Regions from separate parts of the Pseudomonas sp. LjRoot277 genome, predicted to be linked through region 1. Evidence: predicted binding sites of a transcription regulator. Region 1 holds the regulator's gene; the other holds the start of a gene.
The links. The regulator sigma-54, encoded in region 1, starts transcription at its own class of promoters, with help from an activator protein. The targets are predictions, from matches to a motif close to ANTGGCATNNANNTTGCTNT.

Region 1 (7,140 bases):
CATTTACGACTGCTGCGCAGCCGAACGCAGCCTTCGGCAGCTGCTACAGGGCGAGGCGTTATTCGCCTTCGCCGAAGTAGTCATTGATCAAGTTCACCAATGCCTGCAGCGCCTCATCAGCCTGTTCACCTTCGGTGCTCAGGTGGATTTTGGTGCCCTTGCCCGCAGCGAGCATCATCATTGCCATGATGCTTTTTCCGTCGACCGTGGATTCCGGCGTGCGTCCTACTCTGATCGTGCAATCCTTGAATTCACCGGCGACGCCAACGAATTTTGCAGAAGCGCGGGCATGCAGGCCCAGCTTGTTGATGATTTCAATTTCCAGAGCAGGCATCGCGGTGTGAATCCTTTAGCTGAGGTCGCGGTGGCGAACCTGGACGTTCTTCAGGGATTTTTGCAGGGCCTGGCCCAGACGTTCGGTCAGGTAGACGGAGCGGTGATGGCCGCCGGTGCAGCCAATGGCAATGGTGACATAAGCGCGGTTGCTGGCGGCAAAGCGTGGTAGCCACTTGAGCAAGTAGGTGGAGATGTCCTGGAACATCTCTTCGACGTCCGGCTGTGCCGCCAGGTACTCGGCAACCGGTTGGTCAAGCCCGGATTGATCGCGCAACTCTGGTTTCCAGTAAGGGTTCGGCAGGCAGCGCACGTCGAACACCAGATCAGCGTCAACCGGCATGCCACGCTTGAAGCCGAAAGACTCCACCAGAAACGCCGTACCGGGTTCCGGCTGGTTAAGCAGGCGCAGCTTGATGGTATCTCGCAGCTGATACAGGTTCAGGTTGGTGGTGTTTACTTTGAGATCGGCGAGGTCGGCAATCGGCCCGAGCAGGGCGGTCTCATCGTTGATGGCCTCGGCCAGCGAGCGATTGGCATTGCTTAGCGGGTGACGACGGCGGGTTTCCGAGAAACGTTTGAGCAAGGTTTCTTCATCGGCGTCCAGATAAAGCACATCACACTGGATGTGCCGGCTGCGCACTTCTTCCAGCAGTTCGGGAAACCGCGACAAATGACTCGGCAAGTTACGCGCATCGATGGATACGGCAACCAGCGGTTGTGCCAGCTCGGTGTGAATCAACGCGCGTTCGGCCAGTTCCGGCAACAGACCGGCGGGCAGGTTGTCGATGCAGTAGTAGCCGTTGTCCTCGAGAACATCGAGTGCGGTACTTTTACCTGAGCCGGAGCGGCCACTGACGATGATCAAGCGCATGATTAATGACCGTTTTGCTCGTCCAGGACAACCTGATACAAGGCTTCATTGCTCGGGGCGCTGCGCAGTTTTTCGCGCACTTCCTTGCGGTCGAGCATGCTGGCGATCTGGCGCAGTAACTCCAGGTGCGCATCGGTAGCGGCTTCCGGGACCAGCAGAACGAACAGCAGGTCAACCGGGGCGCCGTCGATGGCGTCGAAATCTATGGGTGCATCAAGGTGCATCAGGGCGCTGATGGGTGAGGTACAGCCCTTCAGGCGGCAGTGGGGAATGGCGATGCCGTTGCCAAAACCGGTTGAACCGAGTTTTTCACGGGCAATCAGAGCCTCGAAGACATCTTGCATCTCCAGATCCGGCACTTCTTTGTGGATAAGGTTGGCAATTTGCTCGAGGGCTTTCTTTTTACTGCCGCCCGGCACGTTCACGAGGGAACGGCCGGGGGTCAGGATACTTTCAAGTCGGATCATGGGTTGGGAGTGTTAACGACCGGTCGCGCCCTGAAGGAGGCTTTGGGTCTTTTCCTTATGCTTTTTGAGTTGTTTATCCAGCTTGTCGGTCAGTGCGTCGATCGCCGCGTACATATCGGTATGCTCCGCGTTTGCGACCACTTCATTGCCGGGAATATGCAGCGTGGCTTCGATTTTCTGCTTGAGCTTTTCGACCGTCATCGTGACCTGCACGTTGGTGATCTTGTCGAAATGCCTCTCTAATCGTTCGAGTTTTTCGCCGATGTAGGTGCGAAGAGGTTCGGTCACTTCCAGTTGGTGTCCACTGATGTTGACTTGCATACAGCTTCTCCTTCGTTGCCAGTGCATAAAGCGGCAGGCAGAAATGCCTGCCACTGGAACGCTGTGGCGTGGCTCTACATCAACCGCTTACGTTCGCTCGAAGGCGCGATCCCGAGGGATTCGCGGTACTTGGCGACGGTGCGGCGAGCCACCTGAATGCCTTGTGCCTCCAGTAAACCAGCGATCTTGCTGTCACTCAACGGCTTTTTCTGATTTTCCGCGGCAACCAGTTTTTTGATGATCGCGCGGATCGCCGTGGACGAGCATTCACCGCCCTCGGAGGTGCTGACGTGGCTGGAGAAAAAGTATTTCAGTTCATATATGCCCCGTGGGGTATGCATGAATTTCTGCGTGGTCACCCGTGAAATCGTCGACTCGTGCATGCCCACCGCTTCGGCGATGTCATGCAGGACCAGCGGTTTCATGGCTTCGTCGCCGTATTCAAGAAAGCCGCGCTGATGCTCGACGATCTGAGTGGCGACTTTCATCAGGGTTTCGTTGCGGCTTTGCAGGCTCTTGATGAACCAGCGGGCCTCTTGCAACTGATTGCGCATGAAGGTGTTGTCGGCGCTGGTGTCGGCGCGGCGTACGAAACCGGCGTATTGAGCGTTGACCCGCAGTCGTGGCACGGATTCCTGGTTCAGCTCCACCAGCCAGCGCTCGTTGTCCTTGCGTACGATCACGTCGGGAACGACGTATTCGGCTTCGCTGGACTCGATTTGCGAGCCTGGGCGCGGGTTGAGGCTCTGCACCAGTTCAATCACCTGGCGCAGTTCGTCTTCCTTGAGCTTCATGCGACGCATCAGCTGGCTGTAATCGCGGCTGCCGAGCAGGTCGATGTAATCGGTGACCAGGCGTTTGGCCTCGACCAGCCAAGGCGTCTTGGCGGGCAACTGGCGCAATTGCAGCAGCAGGCATTCGCCCAGGTTGCGGGCGCCGATGCCGGCCGGTTCGAATTGCTGGATGCGGTGCAGGACGGCTTCGATTTCGTCCAGTTCGATGTCCAGTTCCGGGTCGAAGGCTTCGAGAATCTCCTCGAGGGTTTCGTCCAGGTAGCCCTGATTGTTGATGCAGTCGATCAGGGTCACGGCGATCAGGCGATCGGTGTCGGACATCGGGGCCAGGTTCAGTTGCCACAACAGATGGCTTTGCAGGCTTTCGCCGGCCGATGTCCGGGTGGTGAAGTCCCACTCGTCGTCATCGTTGCTCGGCAGGCTGCTGGCGCTGGTCTGGTAGACGTCTTCCCACGCGGTATCGACGGGCAGTTCGTTGGGGATGCGCTCGTTCCAGTCGCCTTCCTCGAGGTTATCAACCGTCGGGGCGGTTTCCTGGTAGGAGGGTTCCTGAATGTCGACGTTGGGTTGCTGTTCGGCTTTGTCGGCCAAGGGGTCGGCGTTATCGAAGTCGTCGCCTTCTTCCTGGCGTTCGAGCATCGGATTGGACTCCAGGGCCTCCTGGATTTCCTGTTGCAGGTCCAGGGTCGACAATTGGAGCAGGCGGATGGCCTGTTGCAGCTGCGGTGTCATCGTCAGCTGCTGGCCCATTCTCAAGACTAGCGATGGTTTCATGGCAGGGGCTTAACACCTTATTCGCCGGCGCACATGCGCCATCCACTACAGGGCGCCGGAGCGCCAAACATAAGCAAATTATATGCCCGAAACTGCAGCGTTTGCCTAGAGCGCTGTAACAATAAAAAAATGTTGATTTTTTATCGAGACAAGCGCCCGAGCAACCAGCCAGACACCTCAGTGCTTACAGGCGGAACTCATGGCCCAGATACACTTCCTTGACCAGGTCGTTGGCCAGGATGGTGGCAGAGTCACCTTCGGCGATCAGCTGGCCATCATTGACGATGTAGGCGGTTTCGCAGATATCCAGGGTTTCACGGACGTTGTGGTCAGTGATCAGCACGCCAATGCCCTTGGCCTTGAGGTGATAGATGATCTGTTTGATATCGCCCACCGAAATCGGGTCCACGCCGGCGAACGGTTCGTCGAGCAGGATGAATTTCGGGTTGGTGGCCAGTGCCCGGGCGATTTCCACGCGGCGGCGTTCACCACCGGACAGGCTCATGCCGAGATTGTCGCGGATGTGGCTGATGTGGAATTCCTGCAACAGGCTTTCCAGCTCTTTGCGACGACCGCCCTTGTCGAGTTCCTTGCGGGTCTCGAGGATCGCCATTATGTTGTCGGCTACCGAGAGTTTGCGGAAGATCGATGCTTCTTGCGGAAGATAGCCGATGCCGGCCTTCGCACGACCGTGCATAGGCTGGTGGCTGACATCCAGGTCGTCAATCAGTACGCGGCCCTGATCGGCCTGTACCAGGCCGACAATCATGTAAAAGCAGGTGGTCTTGCCGGCGCCGTTGGGACCCAGCAGGCCGACGATCTGACCGCTGTCGATCGACAGGCTGACGTCGCGCACGACCTGGCGGCTCTTGTAGCTCTTGGCCAGATGCTGAGCTTTCAGAGTTGCCATTACTGGGCCTTTTGCTCGTCGGTTTTCTTCTTCGGCTGGATCACCATGTCGATGCGCGGACGCGACTCGGTGACCTTGTTGCCCGTCGCGCGACCGGCGCTCGCAAGCTTTTTGACCGTGTCGTAGACGATTTTCTCGCCTTGGGTGACGTTGTTGTCCTTGTCGATGACTTTCGCCTTGTCGATCAGCACAACGCGGTTTTGCGAGGCGTGGTACTGAATAGTCACTCCCCAGCCCTGAACAGGCTTGGTGTCGCCCTGGGTTTGCAGTTGCTCGAAATAGGCGAGGTTGCCCACCGAAGTCACCACGTCGATGTCGCCGGTCGGGGTGCGGGTGATGGTCACAGTATTACCTTTAACGATCATCGAGCCCTGAGTGATGATCACGTCACCTTTATAGGTGGCAATGCCATTCTTGTCGTCCAGCTGGGCGTCGTCGGCCTGGATGCGGATAGGCTGCGCTTGATCGGTCGGCAGAGCCCAGGCGCTCACGCTTCCCAGTGCTGCGCTCAGACCGAGCAAAATAGGGAGGGTTTTAACGAGCCTCATACTGTCCTCTTACGTTAGATAGCAGGTGTATCCTGCTTTCTTTCAAATACGCTTTCATTCCCTTGCCAGTCGACACACCACCAGCGCCGTCGATTCTAACGGGTTGCTCGGTCTGCGCATATTGCTGCTGCGGGAACACTGTCATGCGGGTGGTGGTAATCAGGGTCTTGCGGTTTTTCTCGTCGAAGCGCGTGATGCGCACCGAGTCAATCAGTTCGACCTGAGTGCCGTCGGGATTCACTTCGCCGTGCTCGCTCTGGACATGCCACGGAAACTCGGTGCCGCGGAACATGTTCAGGTCGGGATTGGTCAACAGCGTCACTTCGGTGGCTTTCAGGTGTTCAACCTTGTCGGACGTCATTTCGTATTGCAGTTTGCCGTCCGGCAGGTATTGCACGCTGTGGGCGTTGATCGCGTAATAGTCGATCGCGGTTTCATCGATCTTTGCCACCGGCTGATCGAGGAAGCGTTCCGGGCTGATGTTCCAGTAGCCGACCGCCGCGAACATCGCTGCGATGCAACCGAACACCAGGAATTTGCGAATCTTTTTGCTCAGCATAGTTGGCTCACAGGTACGCGGCGTTTGCCGCATCAAGGCGGCCCTGCGCGCGCAGGATCAATTCGCAGAATTCGCGAGCGGCACCCTCGCCACCGCGGGCCTGGGTGATGCCGTGGGCGTGTTCACGGACGAAACTGGCGGCGTTTGCCACCGCCATGCCCAGGCCGACGCGGCGAATCACCGGCAGGTCCGGCAGGTCGTCGCCGAGATAGGCGACTTGCTCATAGCTTAGGTTGAGTTGGGCAAGAAGCTCGTCGAGCACTACCAGTTTGTCTTCGCGCCCCTGGTACACGTGTGGAATACCGAGGTTCTTCGCTCGTCGCTCGACCACCGGGGTCTTGCGGCCGCTGATGATAGCGGTCTGCACGCCGGCTGCCATCAACATCTTGATGCCTTGGCCGTCGAGGGTGTTGAACGTCTTGAATTCGCTGCCGTCTTCGAGGAAGTACAGGCGTCCGTCGGTCAGTACGCCATCGACGTCGAAAACCGCCAGTTTGATGTTCTTGCCGCGTTGCAGCAGGTCGGTGCTCATTACATTACTCCTGCACGCAGCAGGTCGGACAGGTTGAAGGCGCCGATCGGACGGTCCTCCTTGTCCACCACTACCAGTGCGTTGATTCGATGGTCTTCCATGATTTTCAGAGCCTCAGCCGCCAGCATTTCGGCCCGGGCGGTCTTGCCGTGGACGGTCATGACCTCGTCGATGGTCGTATGGTGGATGTCGATGGTCCGGTCAAGGGTGCGGCGCAAGTCTCCGTCCGTGAAGATCCCGGCCAGTTTGCCGTCAGCCTCCACAATCGCGGTCATGCCCAGGCCCTTGCGGGTCATTTCCATCAATGCGTCCTTGAGTAGCGTGCCACGTTGCACCTGGGGCAGTTCTGCGCCAGCGTGCATGACGGTTTCCACTTTCAGCAGCAGGCGTCGGCCAAGCGCGCCGCCGGGGTGGGAAAAGGCGAAATCTTCAGCGGTAAAACCGCGGGCTTCCAGCAGCGCAACGGCCAGGGCGTCGCCCATGACCAGCGCGGCAGTGGTCGACGAGGTCGGTGCCAGGTTGAGCGGGCAGGCTTCGTGCTCGACGTGCACGTTGAGGTTGACCTCGGCAGCCTTCGCCAGCGGTGAGTCAGGGTTGCCGGTCATGCTGATCAATTGAATGCCCAGGCGCTTGATCAGCGGCAGCAGGGTGACGATTTCATTGGTGGAGCCGGAGTTCGACAGTGCCAGGATGATGTCGTCGCGGGTGATCATGCCCATATCGCCGTGGCTGGCTTCGGCCGGGTGCACGAAAAAGGCCGTGGTGCCGGTGCTGGCCAGGGTGGCGGCGATCTTGTTGCCGATGTGCCCGGATTTGCCCATGCCGACCACGACTACGCGGCCTTTGCTGGCCAGAATCATCTCGCAAGCGCGTACGAAATCTGCGTCGATACGGGGCAACAAGCCTTGTACGGCTTCCAGTTCGAGGCGGATGGTGCGTTGTGCTGATTGAATCAGGTCGCTGGATTGGCTCATGTCAGAAATCGTATAGCCTGATGAAAAGGCGGCGATTATAGCGGTAATGATCAA
Region 2 (7,140 bases), 3.7 Mb from region 1:
TTGCCGCAATCGCGGTGTCGCCCAGCACGGCCCAAATACCGTCGCTGAGCAATACGAAACTTTCGTTCAGCCGCAGTTCGCCATCGAGAAAATCCAGCACCAAATGCTGATCGAGCCCCAATGCTCGCTTGAGCACATGCTGCATGCCTGGTTGGTCCCAGACGTGATCCTCACTGACCCGCTGCAAAGTGTCGGCGTGCCAGCGATAAACCCGGCAATCGCCGACATGAGCCAAGGTAAACCGCCTACCGCGCATGACTAAAGCACTGACAGTGGTGAGCAACGGTTGCCCGCCACCATTGGCCTGCAACCAGCGGTTTTGTGCCAGCAGCAGGCGATCCAGTGCCTGCGCGACGCCCCAGGTTTCCGGCGTTGCGTAGTAATCCAGCGCCAGTGCCTGCAGCGTCGAGCGGGCGGCGAGACCGCCATCGGCGCACTGGCTGACGCCATCGGCGATGGCGAACAGGTAACCCTTGCTCGCCGCCAGCGCCGGGGCTGGAGTCACCAAGCGCAGGGCGTCCTGATTCTCCTCGCGAGGGCCGATGGCGCTCGCTTCGGCAAAACTCAGTTGCAGGCTCATTGAGGCCTCAGACCCGAGCAGCGGTCACGGCTGCCGAACCCCAAGTGGTTCTCCAGCGACGTTTCACGCCGTGCAGACCGAACCACGCCAGAACGCCAAGGCTGGCGAACAACCACAACGCCAGTTGATAGCTGCCGGTGCTTTGCTTGATCGCGCCCATGCCCGCTGCCAGTGCAAATCCACCAATACCGCCGGCCATGCCGATCAAACCGGTCATCACGCCGATCTCCCGACGAAAGCGCTGCGGCACCAATTGGAAAACGGCGCCGTTACCGGCACCCAAACCGAGCATGGTGCAGACGAAAAGTGCCAGCGCGGCGTAGGAACTCGGCAGATTGAAACCCACCGCAGTGATGCAGACCGCCGCCACCGTGTACATCCCCAAAAGGGTGCGAATGCCACCGAAGCGGTCGGCCAGCGCGCCGCCCAACGGACGCATCAAGCTGCCACCGAACACGCAGGCTGCGGTGTAGTAACCGGCAGTTACCGGGCTGAGGCCATATTGGTCGTTGAAATAGCCGGGCAGGGCACTGGCCAGGCCGATGAAGCCGCCGAAGGTCACGCTGTAGAAAAACATGAACCACCAGCTGTCGCGGTCGCCCAAGGCCTTGAAGTAGTCGGACACGGACTTGGCTTTTGGCCGCTCAGGCGCGTTTTTGGCCAGCCAGGCGAAGACGATGATGGTCAGGATCAGCGGGATCAGCGCGAAGCCGAACACGTTGCTCCAGCCAAACGCAGCCGCCAGCACCGGGGCGATCAGTGCGGCGAGCACGGTGCCCGAGTTACCGGCACCGGCGATACCCATGGCTTTGCCTTGGTGTTGTGGTGGGTACCATTGCGAGGCCAGCGGCAGGGCGACGGCGAAGGACGCGCCGGCCATGCCGAGGAACAGGCCCAGCACCAGCGCTTGTTCGTAACTGTGAATGCCGAGTTTCCAGGCGCCGAACAGGGCGCAGATGACGATCACCTGGCCAATCAGCCCGGCGGTTTTCGGTGACAGGCGATCAGCCAGCAAGCCCATTACAAAGCGCAACACCGCCCCGGCCAGAATCGGCGTGGCCACCACCAGCCCGCGCTGCTGGGTGGTCAGGTGCAGATCGGCGGCGATTTGCACTGCCAGTGGGCCGAGCAGGTACCAGACCATGAAACTCAGGTCGAAATAGAGGAAGGCCGCGAACAATGTCGGGGTATGGCCAGATTTCCAGAAGCTTGAATTCATCGCGCACCTCAGCTGTTAGGAGTCTCGAGAAGGAGTCATGAGCTTGCAGGTGGGGCGCCGCATCGGCCGCACCACCGGCCCCGGTCTGTGGGGCCAAAACAAAAAAACGCCGCCACCGGATTCGCCAAAGGGCAAATGAGGTGAGCGACGTCTTTGTCGTAGGTGGGGCAACCGCCGTTGGTTACCTGTAGCGATTACCTAGCGAGATCTGTGCCAACAGTCGAAACCGAGTCGCGGCCATTCGCGAGCAAGCCCGCTCCCACATTAGACCGCGATCAAATGTGGGAGCGGCGGTGCGGCGATCCGACTTGCTCGCGAAGGCGATAGGGCATTCACCGCAGGGCTTCAGCCGAGCAGCTCGCTCATGGCAATGATCTGCTCCGCCACCTGAATCAGCTTCTGCTGCCGGCTCATGGCCTGGCGGCGCATCAGGGTGTAGGCCTCTTCCTCGTTGCAGTCCTTCATTTTCATCAGCAGCCCTTTGGCCAGCTCGATGCGCTTGCGCTCGGCCAGTTGCTGGTCGCGGGCGTTGAGTTGGGCGCGCAGGGCCTGGTCGCTTTCAAAGCGCGCCATGGCCACATCGAGAATCGGCTGCAAGCGCTGTGCGTGGATGCCTTCGACGATGTAGGCACTGACCCCGGACTTGATCGCCTGACGCATCACGTCGGGGTCATGTTCATCGGTAAACATCACGATCGGCCGCGGTTGGTCGCGGCTCACCAGCACCACTTGTTCCATCACATCGCGGCTCGGTGACTCGGTATCGATCAAAATCACGTCCGGACGCACCGTTTCGACGCGCGCGGGCAGGTCGATGGTCAGACCCGACTCGTCGATCACCTCGAATCCGGCTTCGGTCAGGGCCGCTTTCAGGCGACCGACTTTCTTCGCGGTGTCGTTGATCAGCAGGATACGCAACATATTCGCAGTCTCCTGTCAGCGGCTGGCGAGAAGGGGCGAGCTGTCGCTCATGGCGTGCAGCTTGAAACTGCGGGCATAGCCGGCGGGGTCCAGGCCATCCCAGACCTTGCCGTCGATCAACTGGCTGCTGCGCATTGGCTGATCACTCGCGGCCACACCTACAGCGGTGGCGGCCTCTCGATACAAGTCTAGTTGCTGGACCTGACGGGCCACGCCCAGGTAGTCCGGGTCGTCGCGCAACAAACCCCAACGACGGAATTGAGTCATGAACCACATGCCATCGGACAGATACGGCAGATTGACCTCGCCATCACCATGGAAGCGCAGTGCGTGCGGGTCCTGCCAGCGATTACCCAGGCCATCGGCGTAGTCACCGAGCAATCGCGGTTCGATGCAGTCGAGTGGCGCGTCGAGGTATTCGGGTGCGCTCAACAGCTTCGCGGTGCTGCGGCGATTCTCGGTACTTTCTTCGATGAAGCGGCTGGCCTCCAGAATCGCCATCACTAGCGCCCTTGCGGTGTTGGGGTATTGCTCGACAAAGGCGCGGGTGCAACCGAGGACTTTTTCCGGATGATCGGGCCAGATGGTTTGGGAGGTTGCCATCGTGAACCCCAGGTTCTGCTGCACCGCGCTGGCGGACCACGGCTCGCCGACGCAGAAGCCATCGATGCGTCCGGCTTGCAGGTGCGCGACCATTTGCGGCGGCGGCACGACCACGCTGTCAACGTCCTGCAACGGATGGATGCCCTGACTCGCAAGCCAGTAATACAGCCACATGGCGTGGGTGCCCGTAGGAAATGTCTGGGCGAAGGTGAGTTTTGGGCGACTTTGGTGCACGTGCCGTTCCAGTGCTTCAGGACTGGTCACGTCCAGCGCCTGTAAGCCATGGGAGAGGTTGATGCTCTGGCCATTCTGATTCAGGCCCATGAGCACCGCCATGTCGGTCGATGCGACACCGCCGATGCCCAAATGCACGGCGTAGATCAAACCGTACAGACTGTGCGCGGCGTCGAGTTCGCCACTGACCAGTTTGTCCCGCAGGTTGGCCCAGGACGACTGGCGCTTGAGATTCAGGGTCAGGCCATAAGGTTGGGCAAAGCCCTGCGTGGCCGCGACCACTACCGAGGCGCAGTCACTCAGGGCCATGAAGCCAAGGTTGATTTCGGTCTTTTCCGGGGCATCGCTGCCGTTGACCCAGGCCAGAGGGTTGGCTGGAACTTCAATCATCAGTAAACACCTTCCATAAAAAAGCGCCGGACCGGGCTGCTTGCCAGGGCAAGGCCAAGTGACGACGCCTTTGTCTTTCGACTCATCCCGCCGTTGGCATGAGTGCTGATGTCAGTGACGGTGCAAGGCATATGCCATCGCTCGCTGATTTTGTCGCGCGCCTCGCCTGCAACCCCGATGCCCGGCTATAATCGCCGCCACTTTTCGTAGCCCAGAGTCAAACCCGCCCATGTACACCCTGGCCCGTCAGCTGTTGTTCAAACTTTCCCCGGAAACCTCCCACGATCTGTCCCTGGACCTGATCGGCGCGGGCGGGCGTTTGGGCCTCAACGGCTTGCTGTGCAAGGCACCGGCGAAAATGCCGGTGACTGTCATGGGCCTCGACTTCCCGAACCCGGTGGGTCTGGCGGCCGGTCTGGACAAGAACGGCGCGGCCATCGACGGTTTTGCGCAACTGGGTTTTGGTTTTGTCGAAATCGGCACCATCACCCCACGTCCGCAGCCGGGCAACCCGAAGCCACGCATTTTCCGTCTGCCGGAAGCCGAGGCGATCATTAACCGCATGGGGTTCAACAACCTTGGCGTCGATCACCTGCTGGCCCGAGTGGCGGCGGCCAAGTTCAAGGGCGTGCTGGGCATCAATATCGGCAAAAACTTCGATACCCCGGTTGAGCGGGCGGTCGACGACTACCTGATCTGCCTGGACAAGGTCTACGCCCACGCCAGCTACGTGACGGTCAACGTCAGCTCGCCGAACACCCCGGGCCTGCGCAGCCTGCAATTCGGCGATTCGCTGAAGCAATTGTTGGCCGACCTGGCGACGCGCCGCGCAGAACTGGCGCTGCGCCATGGCAAACATGTACCACTGGCGATCAAGATTGCGCCGGACATGACCGACGAAGAAACCGCTCAGGTCGCGCAAGCGCTGATCGAAACCGGGATGGACGCGGTGATCGCCACTAACACCACCCTGAGCCGCATCGGTGTTGAAGGCATGGAGCATGGTGACGAGGCGGGCGGTTTGTCCGGCGCACCGGTTCGCGACAAGAGCACCCACACCGTGAAGGTGCTGGCGGACGAGTTGGCCGGTCGCTTGCCGATCATCGCCGTGGGCGGCATCACCGAAGGCAAGCACGCAGCTGAGAAAATCGCTGCAGGTGCAAGCCTGGTGCAGCTCTATTCCGGCTTCATCTATAAAGGTCCGGCGCTGATTCGTGAATCCGTAGACGCAATAGCAGCCTTACGCTGACCGTGTAGCAGCTGCCGAGCACCGCGAGGCTGCGTTCGGCGGCAGAGCCGTCGTGAAACCTGAAAGCACGGTGTACCTGTAAGACCGCAGTGTCTGATTCTACGACTGCTCCGCCGCCGAACGCAGCCTCGCGGTGCTCGGCAGCTGCTACAAGGGAATTGAATTTCGGCGAAAAGCAGGCATAAAAAAGGGCTCCTCGAAGGAGCCCCTGGGCCGAAGCCCGCCGCCCGGATGGGGCGTGCGTGGTAAGTCGTTACGTAATCAGATTGTCGTGTCGGAGTGTGTGCCCTGTGTTAGCCGACGGCGTGAAGTTCGTTGAGTCTATGGATTCCCGCAGTGCCGGTCATACCGTCCCAGTTGTCGCCGCGTCCTTCTCGCCAGCCGTTAATCCAGGCTTGGCGTACCGACGGTAGAGTAAATGGGCAAAGCTCACGGGATTTGCCACCAACGCCATATTGATATCCGCGCAAAAATGCTCTTTCCAACGGATCACGCTTAAGTCTTCTCATAGGGTGTTGCCCTCACTTGTTGACTGTATTTATCGCGTCGACCTCAATTGAGGTCTGGCAGAAAAACTCCTGCCGTTGGGGCTCGCTGCCGGCGTCGCGAGCCAAGGTGTTGACGTCATTGCGGCGTCAACCTGTGTTGAGTTCTAACCAATGCGTCACATCGAGGGAATGATCGTTTTGTCATAAGGACGTAACGATAAAGATGGTATGGCGATAAGTAACACGATGTTGTCCCGTGTTTATTGGCAAAACCCCGGTATGATCAGCCCCGCGCTGCATGATGGGGTTAATCCTTTAATGAGAATGCCTCCTGTTGAATAGGGGGACTATTCGACGAAGGGTCGACTTATGACATTTTGTTGCATCAACTTTTTTATCTGTCTTTGCATCTAAGCTCTTTTAACCCGAGCTTGCAGGGGTGGGACGGCACACCTTCGTGCCACGCGGGCGCTCTTTTAGAAAAGCGCCTGATTGAAAACCGGGCCGGCAATGCGTTGCCGGTTCACTTAGCTAAAGGCTCTGGAATTACCATGTCCGATCGTTTCGAACTCTTCCTCACTTGCCCCAAAGGCCTTGAAGGCCTGCTCATCGAGGAAGCCATCGGGCTTGGCCTTGAGGAAGCGCGTGAGCACACCTCTGCCGTGCGCGGCATGGCCACCATGGAAACCGCTTATCGCCTGTGCCTGTGGTCGCGCCTGGCGAACCGGGTGCTGTTGGTGCTCAAGCGTTTCCCGATGAAGGATGCCGAAGACCTTTATCACGGCGTGCTGGATATCGAGTGGCAAGACCACATGCTCAACGACGGCACCCTGGCCGTTGAGTTCAGCGGTCACGGCTCGGGCATCGACAACACCCACTTCGGCGCCTTGAAGGTCAAGGACGCCATCGTCGACAAACTGCGCACACCGCAGGGTGACCGTCCGTCCATCGACAAGCTCAACCCGGACCTGCGCATTCACCTGCGCCTGGACCGTGGCGAAGCGATCCTGTCCCTCGACCTCTCGGGCCACAGCCTGCACCAGCGTGGCTATCGCTTGCAGCAGGGCGCGGCACCGCTGAAGGAAAACCTCGCGGCCGCAATCCTGATCCGTTCCGGCTGGCCACGCATTGCGGCTGATGGCGGCGCGCTGGCTGACCCGATGTGCGGTGTCGGTACGTTCCTCGTCGAAGCCGCGATGATCGCCGCCGACATGGCGCCGAACCTGCGTCGCGAGCAGTGGGGTTTCACAGCCTGGCTCGGTCACGTCCCGGCGCTGTGGAAAAAGCTTCACGAAGAAGCCACTGAGCGTTGCGCGGCCGGTTTGGCCAAGCCACCGCTGTGGATTCGCGGTTATGAAGCCGATCCACGCCTGATTCAACCGGGCCGCAACAACGTTGAGCGTGCCGGCCTGAGCGAGTGGATCAAGATTTACCAGGGCGAAGTCGGGACGTTCGA

Region 2: the regulator sigma-54 is predicted to act here: its motif matches at 4,067-4,086, upstream of ACSQ87_RS10020 (CmpA/NrtA family ABC transporter substrate-binding protein).

What each region holds. Positions count from the first base shown of each region.
Region 1 is NZ_CAXURI020000001.1:5,857,839-5,864,978, reverse strand. Features, by position in the region: gene ACSQ87_RS27360 (HPr family phosphocarrier protein) at 59-334, opposite strand; gene rapZ (RNase adapter RapZ) at 350-1,207, opposite strand; gene ptsN (PTS IIA-like nitrogen regulatory protein PtsN) at 1,210-1,674, opposite strand; gene hpf (ribosome hibernation-promoting factor, HPF/YfiA family) at 1,687-1,995, opposite strand; gene ACSQ87_RS27340 (RNA polymerase factor sigma-54) at 2,070-3,563, opposite strand; gene lptB (LPS export ABC transporter ATP-binding protein) at 3,748-4,473, opposite strand; gene lptA (lipopolysaccharide transport periplasmic protein LptA) at 4,473-5,021, opposite strand; gene lptC (LPS export ABC transporter periplasmic protein LptC) at 5,008-5,580, opposite strand; gene ACSQ87_RS27320 (KdsC family phosphatase) at 5,588-6,112, opposite strand; gene ACSQ87_RS27315 (KpsF/GutQ family sugar-phosphate isomerase) at 6,112-7,086, opposite strand.
Region 2 is NZ_CAXURI020000001.1:2,116,616-2,123,755, forward strand. Features, by position in the region: gene ACSQ87_RS10005 (bifunctional protein-serine/threonine kinase/phosphatase) at 1-580, opposite strand, end outside; gene ACSQ87_RS10010 (nitrate/nitrite transporter) at 588-1,799, opposite strand; gene ACSQ87_RS10015 (ANTAR domain-containing response regulator) at 2,145-2,720, opposite strand; gene ACSQ87_RS10020 (CmpA/NrtA family ABC transporter substrate-binding protein) at 2,736-3,947, opposite strand; gene ACSQ87_RS10025 (quinone-dependent dihydroorotate dehydrogenase) at 4,177-5,196, shown strand; gene rmf (ribosome modulation factor) at 5,490-5,705, opposite strand; gene rlmKL (bifunctional 23S rRNA (guanine(2069)-N(7))-methyltransferase RlmK/23S rRNA (guanine(2445)-N(2))-methyltransferase RlmL) at 6,236-7,140, shown strand, end outside.